Regions from separate parts of the Chryseobacterium sp. T20 genome, predicted to be linked through region 3. Evidence: riboswitches for the same ligand, from Rfam matches in the RefSeq annotation. Region 3 holds a riboswitch; each other region holds the start of a gene.
What was found. Region 3 has a riboswitch for S-adenosylmethionine ahead of ACMA47_RS09385 (SusC/RagA family TonB-linked outer membrane protein). Riboswitches for the same ligand answer to the same signal wherever they lie in the genome.
Positions count from the first base shown of each region.

Region 1: another riboswitch for S-adenosylmethionine. It lies ahead of ACMA47_RS15345 (TonB-dependent receptor plug domain-containing protein); the one in region 3 lies ahead of ACMA47_RS09385 (SusC/RagA family TonB-linked outer membrane protein).
Region 2: another riboswitch for S-adenosylmethionine. It lies ahead of ACMA47_RS14995 (TonB-dependent receptor plug domain-containing protein); the one in region 3 lies ahead of ACMA47_RS09385 (SusC/RagA family TonB-linked outer membrane protein).

Region 1 covers NZ_JBLFDU010000006.1:154,547-162,608, reverse strand. The annotation lists gene ACMA47_RS15350 (TonB-dependent receptor domain-containing protein) at 1-780, shown strand, start outside; gene ACMA47_RS15345 (TonB-dependent receptor plug domain-containing protein) at 898-3,636, opposite strand; SAM-I-IV-variant riboswitch at 3,933-4,030, opposite strand; gene ACMA47_RS15340 (outer membrane beta-barrel protein) at 4,151-6,376, shown strand; gene ACMA47_RS15335 (HesA/MoeB/ThiF family protein) at 6,563-7,273, opposite strand; gene thiH (2-iminoacetate synthase ThiH) at 7,420-8,062, opposite strand, start outside.
Region 2 covers NZ_JBLFDU010000006.1:80,393-88,454, forward strand. The annotation lists gene ACMA47_RS14985 (T9SS type A sorting domain-containing protein) at 1-1,412, shown strand, start outside; gene ACMA47_RS14990 (alpha-amylase family glycosyl hydrolase) at 1,605-4,442, shown strand; SAM riboswitch class I at 4,702-4,807, shown strand; gene ACMA47_RS14995 (TonB-dependent receptor plug domain-containing protein) at 4,901-7,333, shown strand; gene ACMA47_RS15000 (APC family permease) at 7,341-8,062, shown strand, end outside.
Region 3 covers NZ_JBLFDU010000003.1:180,980-189,041, forward strand. The annotation lists gene ACMA47_RS09380 (RagB/SusD family nutrient uptake outer membrane protein) at 1-1,081, opposite strand, end outside; gene ACMA47_RS09385 (SusC/RagA family TonB-linked outer membrane protein) at 1,100-4,033, opposite strand; SAM riboswitch class I at 4,117-4,215, opposite strand; gene ACMA47_RS09390 (type II 3-dehydroquinate dehydratase) at 4,460-4,867, shown strand; gene pckA (phosphoenolpyruvate carboxykinase (ATP)) at 5,022-6,638, opposite strand; gene ACMA47_RS09400 (GYDIA family GHMP kinase) at 6,766-7,671, opposite strand; gene fabD (ACP S-malonyltransferase) at 7,681-8,062, opposite strand, start outside.

The sequences.
Region 1 (8,062 bases), on a different contig from region 3:
GCCAATGAAAACAATCAGTTCAGTATTAATTATTCAAGAAGAATCAACCGTCCTTACTTCCGGGCTTTAGATCCGTTCCGATGGTATTCTAATCCCAATACGTATTATACAGGAAATCCAATTCTGCAGCCATCTTTCAATCATAATATTGAATTCAATTATATTTTCAAAAGTAAATTTTCTACTAATCTTTACTATCAGAGAACAACGAATAATTTTGACCAAATTTCCCTTCTGAATGGGATTAACCTTGTGAGCACCTATGAAAACTATTATAATCAGAATGTTTACGGAATCAACCTCAATTATACGGACACCTATTTCAAAATCTGGGAAAGTAATATCTCTACCTCCTTCAGCTATAATGAAACTCAGATTACAAGATTCAATCTGGTTGCTAAAAATGGACAGTCATTTTATTTTTCTTTGAACAATACCTTCCAGCTGAATAAAGCTAAGACATTCATGCTATTTGTCAACTACTGGAATAATCTTCCTTCCAGAGATGGATATTTTTCTGTGAAAAACACAGCAAGTCTGGATGCAGGAATCAAAATGAGCTTTGCAGAAAAGGCTCTTCAGGTCAATCTTTCCGTAAGCGATATTTTCAGACAGTCCGGATTGAGGGCTGATATGTATTTTACTGATAACACACAGTCATTCAACAACTATTGGGATGCCAGAAGAATGACACTCAGCATCACTTATAATTTTGGGAATCAGAAAGTAAAATCAAATAACAGAGCAGTCAATTTTGAAGAAAAAAACCGTGCCCAATAACTGCAAAAAGCTAAGCACAGGGAATTTTCCCTGAGATAACCATGATCATATATATAAAAAAAACAGAGTGTACTGCTCTGTTTTTTTGTTTAAATAATTTATAAATCACGCTAATATTTAGAACCTGAATTCAATTCTGGCAAATAAAAACCTTCCTCCTATACCGTACTGGGAAACCTGTCTGGAATACACAAACTGATTATCAGCAGTTAACGAGCTTATATTGGGGCTTTTAGAAGGCAGAATATTCAAGATGTTATTGCTCCCGATCGTGGCCGAAATATTTTTATTGAAATCATATCCTACAGATAAATCTGTCACAAAGCGGTTATTAAGAACAAAATGCTCTGTACTTCCTGTTACTCCGTCAAAATTAGCATCCAAAACATCTGCATCGGTCACTTTACCAAAGAAAGAATTACGTAATAGGAAAGTAAATCCGGAAACCCTCAAAGTATTGGACAGGGTAGCTTTTACGCGGGGGACAGCCTCTTCAAAATACACTCTATTGGGTTCTGAGAAATAATTATCAATCTGGCTTACCAATTTAGGGGAAGCATGAATATCTCCGATTCTTTTGGTCTGATTAAAGTTGATTCCCAGATTATTCTCCAAGGAAACCCCTGATGATATTTTTGAATTCTGAGAGATGGTAATATCCAACCCTTTTGTCTGAGAGTCTACAGCATTGGCAAAGAAATTTGCAGAACTGGCTCGTGCAAGATCAAAAGCATTTTGCAGCACTTGATCATCAGAAGTTATGACCTTATCCGGACGGGAAAACAGATCCGTAAGCACTACTCTATCCTTAATCTTTATTAAATAAGCATCTGCTGTGAACGTCAGGCTTAACGATGGTATCTTCCAAGTAATTCCTGTGCTATAGGATTGTGAAGTTTCCTGTTTTAATTTAGGAATACCCAGTGCCTGTGCTGCTTCAGAATTATTCCTGAAAGTACCAACCTGTGTAGTTTTTCCCTGCTGAATCAGTGTAGAAGTAGAGCTATAATAGATTTGAGCTAATGAAGGTGCTCTGAATCCTGTAGAAACAGCACCTCTCCAGTTAAGATTGGGAGCCAGTTTTACATTGGTTGCAAGTTTATAATTGAATGTAGATCCGAAGTCTGAATAATTCTCATATCGTAAAGCACCTTCCAACAGCCATCCGTCAGTGACTTCCAACTCTGCATCAGCATAAGCAGCAACACTGTTTCTGTTTCCGGAAACGGCATTTTCCGGACTGAATCCTGGGAAAACCTGCGCTCCAGCCGGTCTTATATTTCCGAAGAAATCGGTTACTTTCTCATTTTCAGGAGTTTTAGCCGTTACCACACGTCCATAAATATCATAAGAAGCATAAGAATTTTCTTTTCCGGCATTTACTTTATAGTTTTCATGTCGGTACTCAGCACCGAACGCAAGGTTCAATCCTTTCAGCACATCATATTTTTTGGAGAAGTCCAGATTGACGGTATTTTGTGAAAACTCAGATCCTCCGGCATCAAAGGTTCTTGGAGAGCTGTCCGTCAAAGAAGCATTAAATGTATTGACAACTCCAAAGCCAAAGGTATTTTTCCCGAATGTATTACTGAAATCTACATTCCAGCCATTCCATTTCCCTTTGATTCCTGCAGCAAGAGAATAATCATTTACCGCTGCTTCAATCTGGGGAAGATATCCGTTGGGAGTCACTGCATTGATATTTCTTTCCGTATTCGGAAGTCTGTAAAATCCTCCGGCATTTCCAAGGCGGTAGCTATACCCACCAAATGAGTACACTTTCCAATCATCATTTACAGGAATTTCAGAGTTGAAGAAAAGCTGCCCGGATTGTAATTTAGACTGTCCCGCTCTCAAACTGAAATCTTTTCTCTCCAATCCTCGGTAATTAAGCTCCTGAGACGTAAAATCTTTACCTAATATATTTTGAAGGTCAGAAATACTGTTTGCCCCTGAGATCTGAGACTGGAAATCAGATCCAAAATAACCCACCTTAGTTGCATATTGTTTTACTGTATTGATAATCTGCTGAGTATTGGAAGTATTCGTAATATTTTTATACAAGCCATCAATATTAACTCCATCCTGCAATGCTCTGTAATTAATAGCATTATAAGCATTGTAAATATCTCCTTCCCTCACTCCGGCTCTGGAATAGGGATCGCGGTACTGAGCAGAACCCGTAACATTAATAAATCCGGATTTTCCTATTTTCGCTCCATAATTAAGGTCTACAGAAATCGTCTGTCCATCCACTCCTCCTGAGAAATTATTGGCAACAGGCGATGCGTATCCTCCCAGAAACACTTGTCCGGAAAGTCCTAATCTCTTTTTCAGTCCGAGGTTAACAACTCCTGCGATGGCATCAGAACCATATTGAGCAGAAGCACCGTCTCTTAAAACCTCAATTTTTTCTAAAGCAAAGGCCGGAATCGCGTTAAGATCAGTTCCTACAGAGCCTCTTCCCGGTGTAAGCGTAACATTAATCAATGAAGACTGATATCTTCTTTTCCCATTGAGTAAAACCAAGACCTGATCCGGGCCTAATCCTCTTAAAAGAGCAGGATCTACAAAGTCAGTTCCATCGTTAACGGTGTGTGAGGTGGATGAAAATGAAGGGACAATATAATTTAAAGCCTGGCTGATATTGTTAGTCGGACTTTGTTTTAAAATTTTTGATATGTTGATGATATCTACCGGAACGGGCGTATCCGTTAATGATCTTCCGGAACCTCTTGATCCAAGGATGACCACATCATCTATTTTTTTAGATTGTAAAGTGTCCGTCTGGGCGTAATAAAATGTTGAAATAAGCGCGATAGAAGGGACAAATATTCTTTTTTTGAAATTATGCATGTTGATTGTTGTTTACTTTTTGTTGTTAAAAATTGTTTTTAAGCAATATAAATCCTGTAACCCTAAAATGTAAGGTTACCAGTGACGTCCGGAATGTTTGTATTATTTTTTAGAAATAGAAAGTGCTAGCAGCAACAACACATGCGCATATAGAAATGGCATGAAAACATATCAGAATAATGAAGACTCACTTCATGATCTGAAGAATAAAAAATTACTGATGGAATGTGATTTCCCTTGTCTTTAAACATTGATTTTAACTTTAAAACAAAAATTCAAGATGGGATAATGATAGAATGATAAACATTTTTTCCGGAAGATCCGGCTTATCGATTGCAGCACCTTGCTTGTTTTTGCAGGTTGCTATCCCATCTAGAGATTCTTGATAATTACCCGGCAAAGATATAATTATTTCGGAAATAAAAAAAATTTCAGCTTAATTTTTCGATTTTCACAATTTTACCGTAACAAATTCTGTTTTTCAGCGTCTAACCGGATATCAGTAAAAAACATTATGAAAAAAACGATTTTCGCTTTATCTTTATTAAGCTCTGTTTTTGTTTTTTCACAAGAAAAAAATAATAAACCACAGGAAAAACAAATTGAAGGGGTAGTCATCACCAAAACTAAAAAAGCCGTTGAACAAAAGGCAGACCGTACTATTTTTGACTTTTCCGAGCAACCTCAGCTAAATAACGGAAATGTTCTGGAAGGAATAAAAAAACTTCCGGGACTGGTATCCACTGATATCGCAGGGATGATGTATCAGGGAAAAATGCTGGAAGTATATCTTAACGGAAGACCTCTGAATATTACCTCCAATGAATTGAACTCCTTTCTGGAAGGGATGCCTGCCAATTCTGTAGAAAGAATTGAGGTAATCACCCAACCAGGAGCAGAGTTTCCGGCTACTTCCGGAGGTGCCATTATGAATATCATCACCAACAAAAATGCTAATAAATATTTAACCGCTACGTATTCTGGAAATTATTCTTTCACGAATTATGATAAATTCAGAAACAGAACCACAAACTCTGTTAACTTAAATGCAAGAAATAAATATTTCGGATGGCAGCTGAACGTTGGTCAAAATTACCGCGAAAGTATGCTGAATGGCCAGCAGGATGAACTTTTAACGAGTCACACTGACAGATATGCACGTGGATATTTTGCCAAATCCGGATTGACTTTTGATTTAGGGCAGGACAGATTATTATTGAACTACGATATTTATCACAACAATAATGACAACTATACTCTAAGTGATGGTCATGGAGATTTACCTTTTCAGAATAATCCAAAGGATTTGAGAGAAGCTTTTTATACGTCTTCAGATGTTGCTCACACCAATAGTTTGAGACAGGAAGCTGTAGTAACGTACCAGAAACGTTTTGCAGACAAATCTCAGAAACTGGACTTTCAATTGGGTTATACAAGATCGGACAGTAAATTTGCACAGGATAATTTCTTCCAGAACGGTAATTTTGCAGCCGCACCTTATTTACCTATTAACAGCCCTACAAATGGTTTAAAAGATATTCTGAACAATAAATCGGTGATGAATATTGCCAACTTCAAAGTAGATTATGCCCAGCCGATCAAACTTCTTGATGGCGGAAAAGTAAGCTTCGGAGGTTTGTATGAGAAACAGGATTATGATACGGAAAGTTTTGGCTTAACCAATCTTGAATATCAAAGACAAACAGCTTCAACTTATTTAGAATTTCAGGCTAAATTGAAAAAGTTTGACTTCACATTGGGTTCCCGCGCTGAAAATTATGATATTTCAGGAGTAACGAGGTATTTCGATAAAGATGCAAAATTGGTGGAGGCTAATTTGATTCCTTTCAATAAGTTTAAACTTTTCCCGAACGCGAGTATACAGTACAACATGATGAATCAGGTGTATGTTGCTGCGAATTACAACAGAAAAATCAGCTTACCAAGTATTTCTGCTTTGAACCCGAATAACGTAACATTCTCAGGACCAAGTACAGAAGTAAATGGTAACCCGAATCTACAGCCTACTATTTTTGATAATTATGAGTTGAAAATTTCAGCTTTTGATTATGCATTTATCGGATATAGTGTAAGTTCGGCAAGTAATCAGGTAGCACAGATCATCCGAAAAGACGGAAGAAAACTTTACAACGAGCAGGTGAACATTTCGAATATGAAAATTCACAACTTTAATGTGGGATTACCAGTTCCTTTTATGATTTTCAGCAAGCCTTTGAGCGAAATTATGAAGTTTGATTTCAATCCCGATAAAATTAATTTCATGTACTTATATGCTGGTTATCAGAAACATGATATCGACAATCTGAATAATAAAGGGTTCTGGATTTTCAATATTATGACTCAGATTCTTTTGCCTAAAGACATCAAGATGACAGCCAATTACAGCTATCTGACTCCCAAGGCAGGGTATTTCTACTTCACCGCAGAAAAACCATTCAACAACTCGCTTGATATTACGTTGACGAAAAAGTTTATGAACAATCGTCTGACGCTTTCTGTTTTTGCGAATGATATTTTCAACGGACAGATGATGCAGGTACGTTCTAATCCACCATCAGGAACTCCTGTGATGATCAGCAGTAAATATGATACGAGAAATTTCGGATTTTCCATCAACTATAAAATTCCGACAAGAAATAAACTGGCAAAAGAGGATCCAAATATCCTGAACCAGACTAAAAAAGAGGATAACGGAGGCGTAATGCAGCAGGCACAGTAATTCTTCTTTGTAATAGAATAAAATAGGTGGTAATTATTTTACCACCTATTTTTTTTGTACAGAATAGGTTTTGGCTAAAGCCAATGGATGGTTTTATAAAAGTAAAACGGGCTAAAGCCCGTTCCTATTGATAGTAAAATGGTGTTATTGGTGAAAATATTAGTGACATTTGTGTTTACATTTACATCAGAAATCTATCGTCTGAAACCTCCAGTCCAGTGTATCCACCAAAGTTAGCTGATTAACACTCACCGGAAGATCCGTAATAATTTTTAATGCCTGAAGAGCCATCATGCTACCTATCATTCCTGGAAGAGCTCCCAGGACGCCAAGACTGTCACAATCCGGTACGTCTTCATCGAAAGGTGGTTCAGGGAAAATATCCCTTAAGCTTTTGCTTCCATTATGATTAAACACGGAAACCTGTCCTGAAAATCCTAAGATACTTCCATAAACCAAGGCCTTTTTTAATTTCACACAGGAATCATTCACCAGATATCTTGTTGAAAAGTTATCTGAACCGTCAATAATAATATCGTATTGGGAAATAATTTCTTCAACATTTTCATCATTGATTTTTTCTTCAATTCCTATGAATGTAATCTGATGATTGAGTTCTTTCACGAATGTTTCAGCGCTCTTCACTTTGGATACTCCTACTCTGTTTTCAGTATGAATAATCTGCCGGTTCAGGTTGTGAAGTTCTACATGATCAAAATCTGCAACGCCCAAAGTTCCTACTCCTGCAGCAGCTAAATACTGTATAATTGGACTCCCCAAACCTCCGGCCCCGATGACAAGAACTTTGGAAGACTTTATTTTCTTTTGTCCTTCCAATCCTATTTCTTCAATAAATATCTGTCGGCTGTACCGTGAAAAATGATCTTCTTTTTTCATGCTTTATGATAATTGAACCATTAAGATTTTTAAAGCTTTTAAGAATAGTTAAGGTGAGCTTCGCTTGAAAAAGATACTGTGTTAAAAATCTTCGATTTTTTTTAATTAAACTTCACCTCTTCCAAGTTCTTAATGGTTTTAAAAAATTAAAATCCACTGTATACGGAATCCCAGTCTTTCATTACAGGATCATAGCCTGCTTTTTTGATCATGACTCTGATTTCATCCATACTTCTCTCGTCACTGGTTTCAAACTGTTCCAGAGATTCTTTATCCACCGCATATCCTCCCGGATTGGTTTTTGAACCAGCACTCATAGCGGTTGCTCCCAGAGAGACAATATTATTTCTGAAGACTTCATTTTCCCTGGTAGAAATGGAGATTTCAAGGTCTTCATTCCAGATTCTGTAGGCACAGATCAGTTGAAGAAGATCTTTATCTTCCATAATGAAATTAGGTTCAATGATTCCTTCTGCCGGTCTGAGCCTTGGAAACGAAACTGAAAACTTACTTTTCCAGTATTGTTTCTGAAGATAATCAATGTGTAACGCATTGAAAAAACTATCCACTCTCCAGTCTTCAAGTCCAAGGAGAACTCCGAGCCCTATTTTATGAATTCCTGCTTTCCCTATCCTGTCTGGAGTTTCGAGACGGAAATGGAAGTTAGATTTTTTACCCTTCGGGTGATATTCTCTGTACACATCCTGATGATAAGTTTCCTGATATACCAAAACGGAATGTACTCCTTCATCATGAAGCAGTTTATATTCATCTTCCAATAAGGGCTGA
Region 2 (8,062 bases), on a different contig from region 3:
GGAGTTTGGTAGGAGGAGCCGCGGCTGATGCTTCTTCGTCAGGGGAACAGTACAATGCTGATATTGCTTTAGATGGTGCAAATAGAATCTATGTAGCGTATGTTTCAAACTCTGCAGGAGGAAAAAAAGTGAATGTCAAGAAATTTGACGGAAACTCCTGGGTGCAGGTTGGAAATGCCAACTTCTCAGAAGGAAGAGTACAGCATGTTGCGTTAGCCGTAACAGAATCCGGAAAACCTTACGTGGTGGCCAGCCGTTTTGAAAATGATGACTTCCTGAGAAATACGGTTTATAAATTAGATGATTCGCAAAACTGGGTTCCTTTTGGAGGAGATTTTGTTTCAGATGGCGAAGCAAAATACAATGATTTAGCGATAGATAAGGCACAAAATTATCTTGTTTTGGCTTATTCCGACAATACAACAAAGGTGAAAAGAATTTCTCTGAACCTTAATCCACAAACATGCAGCAATACAGATCCTGGAGCCAATGTAGGTGATGTTGGCTGCGTAAGTTTTATGTATCGTGGACAACAGGTTGCTTATACTACGGTAAGAGGAGCAGATGGAAAAATCTGGCTTCAGCAGAACCTGGGAAGTACACAGGTGGCTTCATCAGTAGCGGATGCCAATTCTTATGGAGATCTTTTCCAATGGGGAAGATGGGATGACGGACACCAGCTTAGAAACTCTCAGATTGTACAGGCACCATCTCCTAACACTCCGGAAGGAACAAGTACCACTGTGGGAGCTTATGTTGCAGGATCTCCGGCATGGTGGGCAAATTTTGCCAGTGGAGATACATGGAATGGGACATCACTTGCAGATGTCAATGCTTCTGCAGGTATAGATCCTTGTAAAGCAATAGGAGCAGACTGGAAAATGCCTTCTCAGGCAGAGTGGACAACTTTAATAGGAGCAGAAAGTATTTCTAACCCTACAGCTGCTTATAACAGTCATCTTAAATTACCTGCCGGAGGTTACAGAAGCTCCAGTGATGGGAACTTTACTTTCGTAGGGCAAAGAGGGTATTTCTGGAGCTCTGATACATCAAGTTTAGGAGGTAAATATCTGTATATCGGATCCACGATTGCCAATCCATCTGCTGGTGCTATGAGAGGGCAGGGTGCTTCAGTAAGATGCATCAAGCCTACCTCTTCTTTGAGTACTTCAGAAACCAAACTGAATCAATCTGTAATTGGAATGTATCCTAACCCTACAAAAGGAATTCTTATGGTTAAAGCTGATTCAGGGATTGAAAAAGTAAACGTTGTGAACGCAGTAGGACAAAGAATGAATGTACAGTTCTCGGATAATCAGATCAACATGACTGAACTTCCTTCAGGATTGTATATTGTAGAATTAAAATTAAAGAATGGGCAATCCATTTCTAAAAAAATTATAAAAAATTAAGCGAAATTCAATACCAAAGATTTTTGCCAAAAGGAATTAGTTCATTACAATTACTTTTATTGGAAGGCTCATGAAATTTCATGAGTCTTTTTTATTTGGTTTTTTTTCAAAAAATGGGAATATTTCCCGAAAACTGATTAAAAGTAGCTGATATGAATAAAAAATAACACTATATTCGATAAAAAATAAGACATGAGAAAATTTTATTCCGTTGTTTTTCTGCTGATTGCAATGTACGTTTTTGGGCAGATTAATTATACAATTTCTCCCAATCCATTCAATGAAACAGATGCCATTACGCTTACGGTTCCTGGTGATCAGATTGACGAAACGGCCTGGGGAATTTCCAATAATGCCATTTATATGTGGACCTGGTCGTTTGACACCAATTATCAGAACAGTCAGGATTGCCCTACCAATGGCAGCTGGAATAATTCCAATGATTTGAATAAGTTGGTTTATAATGCTGCAACAGACAGCTATTCACTTACTTTTACCCCAACTGCTTTCTTTGGAAGAACAGGAATCGGAAGGTTCGGATTTTTATTAAAAGATAAAACAGGCTCCCATCAGACATCACCCGACATTTTTGTAAACGTAGGGACTTTAAGTTTAAATCTTACCAATCCATTGGCCAATAGCCTCACTACTGTTCCTGTCGGGAATTCTATCAATATTACAGCTACAGTCAATACCAATGCAACATTTCAGTTAAAAGCCAACGGAACTGTTGTCAACTCTACGACAACTCCTTCACAATCGTATTCTTACAGTTACACAGTTACTCAGGATGTCAGTATGGAACTTGTAGCTACACAGGGAACCAATTCTAAAACGGCCACATTTATCTTACAGATTCCTAGAAATGTAGTTTCTGAAGCAATACCGAACTGGATCAGACAGGGAATCAATTACCACCCGACAGATCCTACCAAAGTGGGATTGGCGCTATATGCTCCGGGGAAAAGTTTCGTCCATGTCATCGGAAGTTTCAATAACTGGGCAGTGAATGACACGTATTTAATGAAAAAAGATACCGCAAATCCTGATCTGTACTGGATAGAGCTCAATGGAATTACTCCTCAGCAGCTTTATACCTTCCAATACAGAACCAATGATTTGAGGAAAGTAGCAGATCCTTATTCTCCACAAATTCTATCTTCTTACGATGATCAGTGGATTTCAGCTTCTACCTATCCGAACTTACCAGCATTTCCTGCCGGGCAGGGTTTTGAAGTCTCAACATTTAAAACCGGACAGACCGCTTATAACTGGCAGGTTACCAATTTTCAAAGACCAGCAAAACAAGATCTGGTGGTCTATGAATTATTATTGAGAGACTTTACACAGGAAAAGAACTGGCAGTCACTGATTAATAAAATCTCGTATTTAAAGAACTTAAAAATCAATGCCATAGAATTACTTCCGATCATGGAATTTGACGGAAATCTTTCATGGGGCTATAATACTTCTTTCCATTATGCATTAGACAAAGCTTATGGAACTCCGGAAAAATTCAAAGAATTTGTAGATCTATGCCATCAGAACGGAATTGCAGTCATTCTGGATGTCGCGTTTAATCATGCTACAGGACGTTCTCCTTTGGTAAGACTTTGGAATGTAGATCCGGATGGTGATGGCTATGGCGATGTTGCACCGAACAATCCTTACTTTAATCAGGTCCCGAAACATTCATACAATGTATTCAATGATTTTAACCATACAAGCCTTTCAACGCAATATTACGTTGAAAGATGTCTTCAGCAATGGCTTACAGAATATCACATAGACGGATTCCGTTGGGATTTAACAAAAGGATTTACACAAAGCTGTTCTGAAAATGATGAAGCCTGTACCAATGCCTATCAGCAGGACAGAGTGGACATCATGAAACACTATGCCGACAGACAATGGGCCATTGACCCCAATTCTTATATGATCTTCGAACACCTGGGAACAGATGCAGAAGAGCAGCAATGGGCGAACTACAGAATCGCAGAAGGAAAAGGGGTTATGCTTTGGAATAAACAGACAGACCCTTACAATCAGAATACAATGGGATATCAGGAAAACAGCAATTATGACCGCATGAATCACAGTCTTCACGGCTTCACCAATATGAGTGCTGTAGGCTATGGAGAAAGCCATGACGAAGAAAGACTGATGTTTAAAAATCTTGCATATGGTGCAGTTAACGGAAGTTATAATGTGAAAGATCTGAATACCGCTCTTGAAAGAATGAAAACTTTCGGGGCAACTTTCTTTACCATTCCCGGTCCGAAAATGATCTGGCAGTTTGGAGAATTAGGATATGAATTCAGTATCAACAGATGTGCGAATGGTACTATCGACAGCGGATGCAGAACCGATGAAAAACCTGTTGCATTCACTTTAGGATATGATACCAATGCAAACAGAAAGGCAGTATATGATACATGGGCTAAAATCATCAACATCAGAAATACCCATCAGGTTTTTAAATCTAAAACCTACAGTATAGAATCCAATAACCTTGCGAATGATCCTACCGGGCTGATCACAAGAATTTACGTGTATGATGCTGCTATTGCCACGGGAATAAAGAATGTGGTTGTATTAGCAAATTATACCACTTCCGCACAGAATGTTATCCCTTATTTCCCTTACATAGGTCAATGGCAGAATCTGATGGACAACAGTATTTCAAATGTAGCTTCCACAACAGCTCCAATCACTTTACAACCTGGGGAATTCAGAATCTTTGGTAATTACGCGGGTGCTTTGTCAACAGCAGATGTCAATGCCGCCAACAAATTATCTCTTCAGATTGCAGATAATCCGGTTCGAAACGGAATAGCTAAACTCGTTTTCAGTAAAGCAAAAAATGGTGAGATTTCAATTTTTGATATGACCGGTAAAAGAATGGATTCTTTCAAACTGGATAAAGAAAACGGTACCTATGAAGCCAAAATCAATTATCCGGCAGGAACTTATCTGATTCAGCTAAAATCAGACACAGGAATAGCCATTCAAAAAATGATGATTCAATAAAAACGAATTATGAATTTGTTGATTTGTAATATTTTGAACCATTAAGGGCTATTTGAGAAGTAAAGTGTAGTTAAGATGGATCATTCTGATTTTTAAGCTTAAAGCGAAGCTTATCTTAATACTCTTAAACTCTTATTAAACCTTAATGGTTCAGAAATAAAAGCTTAAACAAGTTCTATAAATAATAAAAGGCAAATTTGCAGATCAGCAGCTTTGCCTTTTTTTTGTACATTTAAAAAAATAGTCTACTTTTGCAGTAGATTTATCAAGAAAGGTGGAGGGATTTGGCCCGATGAAACCTTAGCAACCTACACAGTTCCAGAAGTGTAAAGGTGCTAATTCCAACCCTTAGGGGGAGATAAGTGAAGTCAATACTCTATATGAATTCCATTTCTTGAAGTCTTGTGTATCTGCGGAAAGATCCGTCAGATTCGTATTATTAATTGGCAAGAACAAAAATGAAAAAATTAAGCACAGCTGTATTATTGCTTGGGGCAATTCTGGTCGCTGCTCAGGAAAGTGAGGAAAAAGGAAAACAGATCGAAGATATTATCATCGTCGGAAACCGTAATGTCAAAAGAACAAAGCTGGAGACACCTGTTCCTGTAGATGTAATTAATATCGATAAAATCCAGAGAAGCGCTCCGCAAATGACTGCTCAGGATCTCCTGAACTATGTGATTCCATCGTTCAATGCAGTGAGACAGTCTGCTTCTGATGGGACAGAACATATTGACCCTGTTACTTTGAGAGGAATGGGGCCTGATCAGGTTCTGGTTTTGCTTAACGGAAAAAGAAGACATTCTACATCATTGGTCAATTATCAGAATACGGTAGGGAATGGCTCTGTAGGAACAGATTTGAGTACCATTCCCGTCATTGCAATTGATAGAATAGAAGTGTTAAGAGACGGAGCTGCTGCACAATATGGTTCTGATGCCATTGCAGGAGTAATCAATATAATTCTTAAAAAAAATGCCGGAGCTTCAGCAAGCCTTACCTATGGATTAACCGGAAGAAATGATGGTGATACTTACCAGGCAGGAGTTAACTATGGAACCTCATTAGGAAAGAAAGAAGGCTATATTAATCTTTCATTACAGCTAAGTCACAGAGGAAAAACCACAAGAACGCAAAATCATGACCTGGATATTTTCGGAGATAATTTTGCTTATGAATTTGCTGGTGATGCAGAAGCCGTAAAAGCTGCCAGAGCCGTAGATGATGCAGAAATTGCAAAAAGAGGATTAACACGTGACGATTTTAATTTTCAGATCGGAGATGCCCAAATCAGACAGGGACAGCTGTTTTTCAACTCAGAATATCCTTTTAATGACAATTTTAAACTGTATTCTTTTGGAGGATTCAGCATCAAAGAAGGAAATGGCTTTGGTTTCAGAAGGCTTCCGAGTGAAAAATCTAATGTCGTTTCATCCATTTATCCGAATGGATTTCAGGCTACTCTGGCCTCTCAGGTATACGATGTTTCTTATGCGGTAGGAGCGAAATATAATGTTAACGACTGGTTTTTTGACCTTAGCAATACCTTTGGAAGCAATACCTTCAATTATAATGTAAACAATACGAATAATGCTTCTTTGGGAGCAAAATCTCCAACCCGTTTTTATGCCGGAGCGCATAGCTTTCTTCAAAATACCGTTAATCTTGATGTTTCCAAAAATATAAACCGTTTCAATATCGCCTTCGGAGGAGAATTCAGATTTGAGCAATATCAGATCAAGGCAGGTGACGAAGCATCTTATACCCAATATGACGTCAATGGAAATGTGGCCACTGAAGGATCAACAGTGCTTGGTGCGGGCGGATCTCAATCTTTTATTGGGTTTTCTCCCAATAATGCATTGAAGAAAGACAGACATTCCACCGCAGTGTATGCAGATGTTTCCTATGATTTAGATAAAAAACTGAATATTGATGCAGCGGCAAGATTTGAAAACTATTCAGATTTTGGAAATACTCTGAATGGAAAGCTTGCGGTACGATATGAATTTGTAAAAAACTATGCGGTAAGAGCTGCAGTTGGAACAGGATTCAGAGCACCATCATTGCAACAGCAGTATTTTAATAACTCTTATGCTGATATTTCTACTTCCGGCGAGAAGATTGTCACAAAGGGAATTTTTAGCAATGACAGCAAAGCCGCTGAAATTCTTGGATTTGATAAACTTAAACAGGAAACTTCTGTCAATGCAAGTGCAGGATTTACTCTGAGACCCTTAAACAATTTGACAGTTACCATAGATGGATACTGGATCAAAGTAAAAGACAGAATTGTAATCACCAGCAATATTACCGATGAAAGATTAGATCAGTTTAAGGTAGAAAGCGGAAGATTTTTTGCCAACGCTATTGATACCGAAACAAAAGGAGTTGATGTTGTAGTAACCTATGACTGGATTCTTGGCAAGGGAAAATTAAATATCAATCTTGCCGGAAACTATACGGAAACTAAAATCACAGATTTCCATTTTCCGGAAAACTTAGGAACGCCTCAGGATCAGTTTTTTGGTCCGGATCAGATCAACATCATTGAAACCCTGTCTCCCAAAACAAAAGCTTCATTAGGATTAAATTATGGAATCGGGAAGTTCAGTTTTCTCGTAAGAAATACCTATTTTGGTAAAGTAATAAGAGATGGCTATCCGTTTGGAGGCGTGCAGGAGTTCTCACCAAAGGTCGTTACCGATATCAGTGTGGGATATGATATCACAAAAAGCATCAACTTTACAGTAGGAGCCAACAATGTATTTGATGTCTTCCCGGATCGCCAGATTTATGAAAATTCGTATTATGGAGTATTCAAATATGCACCGGTTCAGATGGGAACGCTGGGGAATTATTTCTTCGGAAGGCTTAATTTTAATTTTTAATCAGTAAATGAGTACCACCTCACATCAGATTGGCTGGAAAACAGCAGCAGCCATCGTTGTTTCCAATATGATCGGAACAGGGATTTTTACAACCCTGGGATTTCAGTTATCCGATATTACCAATACCTACAGTATTTTTCTGTTATGGAGTATCGGAGGAGTTCTTGCTTTATTTGGGGCATTTTGTTATGCAGAATTAGGCTCACATTTTAAAGGAAACGGAGGCGATTTTATTTATCTCAAAGAAACCTATCATCCCATATTCGGATATCTGATAAGCTGGGTTTCGCTCATCATTGGATTTTCCTCTCCGGTAGCGCTGGCAGCCTTAGCAATGTCGAAATACCTTTCCGTATTTGAGTATTCTTTTGGAAACGGCTTTGCGATTGCAGCGATTTTTCTGGTTGCGATTGCGTTATCTTTCAGCCTGAAAACATCCAGTAGGTTTCATAACTTTTTCACATTCATTAAGATAGCCTTTATTATTGTACTGGTTATTCTTGGGGTAGAAATTTCAGATTCACCACAGATAGGTAACAGTCTCAATTTCAGTGACAGCTGGCAGAATGAAATCATGCTTCCTGCATTTGCGACCTCTCTGGTATTTGTAACTTATTCTTACACGGGATGGAATTCGGCCTCTTATATCGCAGGAGAAATAAAAGATGTTCAGAAAAATCTTCCAAAATCCTTGATTATAGGAACTGTTTTCGTGACGGTAAGCTATAT
Region 3 (8,062 bases):
TTTCCGCAGCTCTCATGTAAACAATATCTGCAATAAGAGTTGGTTTAAACTTAAACTTTGCATACCTCAGCAATCCTTCTCTACCTTTCTGTCCATCCCACGAAAACAATTGAGATCTGATATCATTAGTATCAAAAAGGTCTTTAAAATAAGGATCCGCCATAAAGCTGTAATAATAACTTCCTGATGAAGATACATCCAGATAGTGGAAGGCATAGCTCGCATCAGATTGTTCTTGTGTCTGCCCGTGTCCCCAGATCCATTCTGCATTGTTGATATCATTGAATCCATCCTTATATTTTTCCGGAGCCATCAAAGGGAAACCTTCTCTTGCAATTTTCGCAGATGCTGAAGCTTTACTCCATTCACCTGTATTCAGGTAAGTTCTTGCCAAAAGGCCGTTCACTACAGCACGGTTGATCTTATCTTTATTATTTCTTGTATAACTTTTCAACAGGTTATCAGCATCCGTAAGATCACTTTTAATCAAAGTATAGATTTCTTCAAGACTTGCTCTTTTCTTCCCTACCGTACTTGTTGTGGAAGGTTCAGTATAAATAGGAGCTGTCAAAACTGATTTATCTTTCAGGTAGCTGAACTGATAAAAACTGGCCAGATTCAGATAACAGAAAGCACGTAATGCTTTTGCCTGCCCTTTCACCTGATTCTTTTTCTCCTGGCTTCCTTCTGTTCCATCAATTCTTGTAATAACATTATTCATATTATTGATGGTAGAATATAACATTGTCCAGATAAATAGCGGGCGGCTAGCTGTATTGTTCACCATCTCTGTGAAAGCATAGGTAGAAGCAAAACCATACTTATTGGTCAGCACTGCTACATCACTTCCCATCGCATCACTGGCTCTTAAAACGGTGGAATAACCGATATTGGCATAGGTTGTTCCATCATTATTAAATTTCGCCCAGGTACCATTCACCACTGTTTCAGCACTTTCAGCGGTTTTAAAAACTTCCACGCTGTTGGCTTGATCAGTGGGTGCGGTATCCAAATCATTTTCACAGCTTGTCAACGACAAAAACCCAATAAGTGCTAATGATATGTATTTTAATTTTTTCATTGTTTCAATTTTAAAAGGTTAAAGAGTTGCCTGAAGACCAAAAGTGATGGTTCTCATTGCAGGATATCTGTAGTACGTCGTCCCGTCCAAAGCCTGCTCAGGATCCATTCCTTTGTGTTTATAGAAGGTGAGAAGGTTTTCTGCCTGAATATAAATTCTGAACTTTTTCAATCCTATTTTCTCAAAATAATCTTCTGGAAGTGTATATCCTAAGCTTACATTTTTAAGTCTTGCATAAGTTCCGGAGTAAAGGAACCTTGAAGAGGTTGAGGTCCAGTTATTTGTTGTTGTACTTAGTCCCGGAACATCTGTATTAGGATTGTCCGGAGTCCATCTGTTCAACATTTCGGCACTCCATGCACGTCCTCCCGCACTTCCGTTATGCATAATGGAAGTATAGTCATTATCCAGAATTTTCCCTCCGATTTTGAATGTCAGTAATCCTGAAAAATCAAAATTCTTATAGGTAATGCTTGTACTGATTCCTCCTGTCAGTTTCGGCAATGCAGAACCTTGTAACAGTTTTGTCGCTTTTGAATATTCTGAAGTCGTTCCTTCCACTGAGTTTCCGCTGGCATCAGTAGTAACTGTTTTCCACAAAGGTTTTCCATTACTTGGGTCTACCTCAGCCCATTCCGGAATAAAGAAATCATATACAGAACCTCCTACAGTTAATAGCTTTGTTCCTACCACAAGTGAACCTCCAGGCAATTTGGTTACCTTATTGTTTAAAGTACTTAAGTTCACATCTACATTCCATTGGAAATCATCATTCTTAATAGGTGTTGTGAATAATGAAAATTCAAACCCTGTATTCTGAATCGTTCCGATATTCGCCGGATAATCGCTGATCCCCAATGATGGTGCCACCGGCATGTTAAACAGAAGATCCTGGCTTTGTCTTTTGAAATATTCAATATTACCTTTAATTCTGTTATTTAGAATAGCGAATTCCAATCCTACGTTTAAGTTAAGGTTGGTTTCCCACTTTACATTATTGGTAGATGTTTTTTCCAGCGTTGTTCCGGGTTCTCCACCAAGACTGATAAATCTGTATAGTTCCTGATACGCATAATAAAGCGGCTGCCCGTTGGGTCTAAGTAATTTATCATTCCCCTGACCTCCGTAGCTGGCACGCAATGTCAATTGATTGAATACATTCAGACTTTTAATAAATTCCTCGTTTGAAATCTTCCATGAACCTCCTACTGACCAGAATCTTCCCCATCTGTTATCTTTTTCAAATCTTGAAGAGCTGTCCGCCCTTCCTGATGCAGATAAGAAATAAGTATTGTTATAATCATACTCTACTTTCCCAAGGAAGCTCAATAAACTTAGTTTGTTGCTGTTCCCGCTGAAACTTCCTAATAAAGAAGCCGCATCCGGTTCATAATAGTAAGGCAGTGAGAACTGACTTCTTGTTCCGGAAATCGTCTGATAATCGTATTTGTAGAATTCATGTCCTGCTAATGCATTCACGTGGTGCTTTCCAAACTTTTTATCATACGTCAGAATATTGCTGGTTGTATAGGAAAGTGTTCTGGTATTGGTTTTCGTCACTGAACCCCCAATTTCAGCACCTTGTCCCAACAATGGATTTGAATAATAATGACCATTATAATTCACCAAATCAACTGAGAAGCTTGTTTTGAATTTCAATTCAGGCAAGAAAGTGAATTCCATGAATCCTTTTCCTGAAAAGTTATCTTCTTTATTTTCGTTTTTATCTAATGGCAAAGTTGCAGCCGCATTCTGATTCTGAAGTGCATTTGTGGGTCTGTATTTTCCAAAATCATAAACCGGGTTTCCATCAGCATCTAAAATGTAAGTTCCGTCAGCATTTCTTTCGTAGTAAGGATAGAACGAAGGAATAAACCTTGCGGCATTGATGATATTACTCGCCTTGGAATCTGAAGAAGTAGGAGCCTGCTGAACACTGTTTGTATAATTTAAGTTTACTCCAACATTCAACCATTTTTTAACTTCAGAATTGATCTTTAATCGGGTATTGTATCTTTTATATCCTGATTCAATCGCCATCCCTTTATCATCCAGATACCCTAATGAAAAGAAATAATTGCTTTTATCACTTCCTCCACTGATATCAAGATCTACCTGATTTCTTGAAGCCACTCTCTGTAAAATATCTCTCCAGTCGTCATTCCAAAGTGGCGATGCACCTGGTAATAGTTTTCCATCTGTTCCTACCGGTTTTGGGTAAGCAGTTCCATAAGGATTGATTCCAAGGGTAGAAACAAGATTATCTGTCGCCATTTGTGCAGCCTGCTGAGAAGAAACTTTCCCGGACTGATATCCGTTTCTTAATGCTTCCCAGTATAATTGAAAGTACTGATCTGTGTTTACCTGTTCATAATCTTTGACTGCTCTTCCGGAGAATCCCTGACTGATGTTAAAATTAACTCTGGCCTCTCCTTTTTTACCTGATTTTGTAGTAATGATAATAATTCCGTTGGCTCCTCTTGAACCATACAAAGCACTTGCTGTAGCATCTTTTAAAACACTGATAGATTCAATATCGCTTGGGCTGATAGAATTCAGGTTTCCATCGAAGGGAATCCCATCCACTACGTACAAAGGATCACTGGAAGCACTGATGGAGCCAATCCCTCTGATTCGGATGGTAGAAACAGCACCGGGCTGTCCTGATGCACTGGTCGTTTGAATTCCTGCAACCTGTCCCTCCAATGCTTTGGTAATATTTGTTACGGGTCTGTTGTTGATCTTATCACTGGAAATGGTGGCTACGGAACCAGTATAGCTGTTTCTTTTAGCTTTTCCGTAAGCTACCACTACTACTTCATCAATCTCTTTTTCATGAAGGCTATCTTTTTTCGGCTTGGAATTCTGTGCATTCACACTGGCCACTCCTAGAAAAAAAGCAGCAACCGGAGGTATCCAAGCTTTAGAATTGAATAAATTTTTGCTAATCATAATCAATTTTATTTATCATATATTAAAATTTAGCCCTTTGCAGAAAAGTCAACAAAGGGCATCGATAAATACGATAAACCAAATGCTTATTTTTCCTTAAAAGGCTGAACGTAACACCTTGCCCCACGGGTAGGTTGTCAAGATTTCACAGGGTCAGTTCCCTCCATCTTTCTTTATAAGCCGATCGAAATATAATTGCAAAGCTAAAAACTTTTAGTCTACAAAACAAGTAGACTTATTTATTTTTCATGATAAATTTTCAAAAATTAACGTAATTTTTTAATAAAATCCATTACATTAAAGAGTTACAAGCTTTGCCACTTTCTTAGACATGACAAATATCATTATCAATAATTCAATACAACAAAATCAAATCTGTCCATAAATTTTTGATCGTTAATTAAAAAAAGTTTTTAATTTTATAGTATGAAAGTTTTGATCATCAATGGCCCTAACCTCAATCTGTTAGGCACAAGAGAACCGGAAATCTATGGAAATGTTTCTATGGAAAGCTATTTGGAAAATTTAAGATCCGAGTTTCAGGCTCATGAATTAAAATATTACCAGTCTAATATTGAAGGAGAACTTATCAACAGACTTCAGGAGGATGATTTTGATGCCGTAGTAATTAACCCGGGAGCTTTTACCCATTATTCTTATGCTATTGCTGATTGCTTGAAAAATATTCGTAAGCCAAAAGTAGAAGTACATATCAGTAACATTTATAAAAGAGAAGAATTCCGACAGAAATCTGTAACGGCAGCCAATACTGATGCGGTTTTATCTGGTTTCGGAATGGATGGATATAGATTGGCCTTATTGAGTTTGAAGTAAGTTTTCTTACTTATACTTTTCCCACGAATTGCACAGATTTTCACAGATCTTTTTGTCTAAATATCAACAAGGAATCATACAATAATATCTCTAAGGAAAAAAAATAAAAAAGCCTCATCGATGATGAGGCTTTTTGTATGTTGATTGGTAACTATTAGATAGTTTGTTCCTGCAATTGAGGTCCTGAAGCTACTAACTTCTTCCCTTCTTCAGTATCACAGTACTGCTCAAAGTTCTTGATGTATCTAGAAGCAAGATCTTTTGCTTTTTCTTCCCATTCTGAAGTGTTCTCATAAGTATCTCTAGGATCTAAAATACCTGTAGAAACGTTTGGCAATTCAGTAGGAATTTCAAGGTTCATAATTGGAACCTGAGTTTTAGGAGCATTGTCAATAGAACCGTCAATGATTGCATCAATAATTGCTCTTGTATCTTTAAGAGAAATTCTCTTTCCAGTACCATTCCAACCTGTGTTCACCAAATATGCTTTAGCTCCGTGCTCCTGCATTTTACCGATCAATGTTTTAGAATACATTGTTGGGTGTAGTGTAAGGAATGCTTCACCAAATGCAGGTGAGAAAGATGGTTGAGGTTCTGTAATTCCTCTTTCAGTTCCGGCTAATTTTGAGGTATAACCGCAAAGGAAGTGGTATTGAGCCTGATCTTCATTCAGGATAGAAACCGGAGGAAGTACTCCGAATGCATCCGCTGAAAGATAAACAATCTTCTTAGCATGACCTGCTTTAGAAGGCAATACAATTTTGTTGATATGATAGATTGGATAAGAAACTCTTGTATTCTCTGTAATAGACCCATCTGTATAATCTGCTACTCCATTGTTCACAACAACGTTTTCAAGAAGTGCATCTCTTTTGATCGCTCTGAAAATATCCGGTTCTTTTTCTTCTGATAAGTCAATTACTTTAGCGTAGCATCCACCTTCATAGTTGAATACTCCGTTATTATCCCATCCGTGCTCATCGTCACCGATAAGGTATCTTTTAGGATCTGCTGATAAAGTAGTTTTACCTGTTCCTGAAAGCCCAAAGAATAAAGCAACATCACCTTTTTCTCCTACGTTGGCAGAACAGTGCATAGAAGCCATCCCTTTTAATGGAAGGTAATAGTTCATCATAGCAAACATACCTTTCTTCATCTCACCTCCGTACCAAGTACCTCCGATGATCTGTAGTTTTTCAGTAAGGTTGAACATAATGAAGTTTTCAGAGTGTAATCCCTGCGCTTCCCAATTCGGGTTAGTTGTTTTTGATCCGTTGATTACTGTGAAATCCGGCTCACCGAAGTTTTCAAGTTCGTAGTGAGAAGGGCGGATGAACATGTTAGTCACGAAATGTGCCTGCCATGCTACTTCAACGATAAATCTTACTTTAAGTCTTGTATCTGCATTTGTCCCACAGAATGCATCTACTACATAAATCTTCTTAGCTTCAGAAAGCTGGTTCATCACTAGTTCTTTACAAGAACCGAAAATTTCTGCTGTTGTAGGTAAGTTTACTTTACCATCCCAGAAAATTGTATCTCTTGTAACATCATCCTGAACAATATATCTGTCTTTAGGTGAACGACCTGTGAAAATTCCTGTTTTTACTGATACTGCGCCAGATTCCGTAAGCTCAGCTTGCTCAAACCCCTGATTTTCAGGAGAAACTTCAGCCTGATATAATTCTTCGTAAGAAGGATTATACACTACTTCATAGTTTCCTTTAATCCCTAATTTCTCTAAATCCTGGATGATTTTAGTGTTTTTCATTTTACTTATATTTTCTATTTCTTTATTGACTTCAACAAAAATAATATTAATTATTTGTTAAAGGTGGTTTAAATATACTGATATAAGTCAGAATGACAAATAAAAAAACAGGATCACAACTATTTGATTATAAATCAATTATATTTTCCCATTCTAAAACAGTGGGAAAACCTTTCTCCCAAAAATAGTTCTTATAGTCCCCAAATTTGGCACTCATTACAAAATCTCCACCCCATGCGCCTAAACTTTTGACAAATGAAGGGCAATCTGAGAATAATTTTTCCTTAACTGTGAGAATTTCAAGAAAATTGGCAATTTTATGCTCATGAATCATCATTAATTCGGAAAAATTTTCCAATTCATTGCATAACAATATTTTTTTTGTGAGATCTGAAAATTCATTAACCAATTCCGGAGACTTCTTTTTGGACTTGTAAAAATTGATTCCTTCTCTGCTATCCTGCTTCTGATTTAAATGAATAAAAATCAGTTCATTTTTAAAGGATGGATTGAAATCTACTTTCTCATATTTTATCTCAGGTTTACTTTGAAAAAGTACTGCAGATTTTTCTTTTGCTACAGCGATATCGTATCCGCTGCCACCCAAACTGATTGTATTAAGGTAAAAAGGATCTACTCCAGCCCATTCTGCAAGATTATTCATCAGGGTAGAACTGCTTCCAAGGCCATAATCTGCTGGAAACTGAAGATTGGTTTTTAAATGATAAGTAAGGTCGGTTTTGAATTTACTATTAGAAAGCTGCTGAACATTTTGTAATGTTTTGGTAATAAATTCAGCGCTTGATGGAATATTGGTTTCCAGGATCTGCCAGGTTTTATAATCAATGACAGCCTTCAACCATAGTGTGTTCTGATGATAGGCTTCCCAAAGAATAAGGGATTTTCCATCTTCTTTTTCTTCAAAGAAAAACTCTTGTCCCAGCTTGGTAGGTACCGCTAAGACAAGAGCTCCATCTATTGCGAAATATTCTGAAGTAAGCATAAGCTTGCCCGGTGAAAATATCGCGTTCATATTTTTTGCTTAGATTGCAGAAGTAGCTTCTACTGATCCGTCAATTTTTTTGATCAATCCCTGAAGGGTTTTTCCTGGTCCTACTTCTACGAAGTTAGAGGCACCATCTTTAATCATATTCTGAACAGACTGTGTCCATTTTACAGGACCGGTAAGCTGAGCGATCAGGTTTTGTTTGATCTCATCAGGATTGGTTACCGCTGTTGTCGTGATATTCTGATATACAGGAATAGTGGCTTTTCTGAATTTTGTTTTTTCGATAGCTGCCGCCAGTCTTTCCTGTGCAGGCTGCATCAAAGGTGAATGAAAAGCTCCGTTTACTGGCAATAACAATGCTCTTTTAGCACCTGCTTCTTTCAGTTTTGCGCAAGCTTCTTCTACTGCAGGAGTT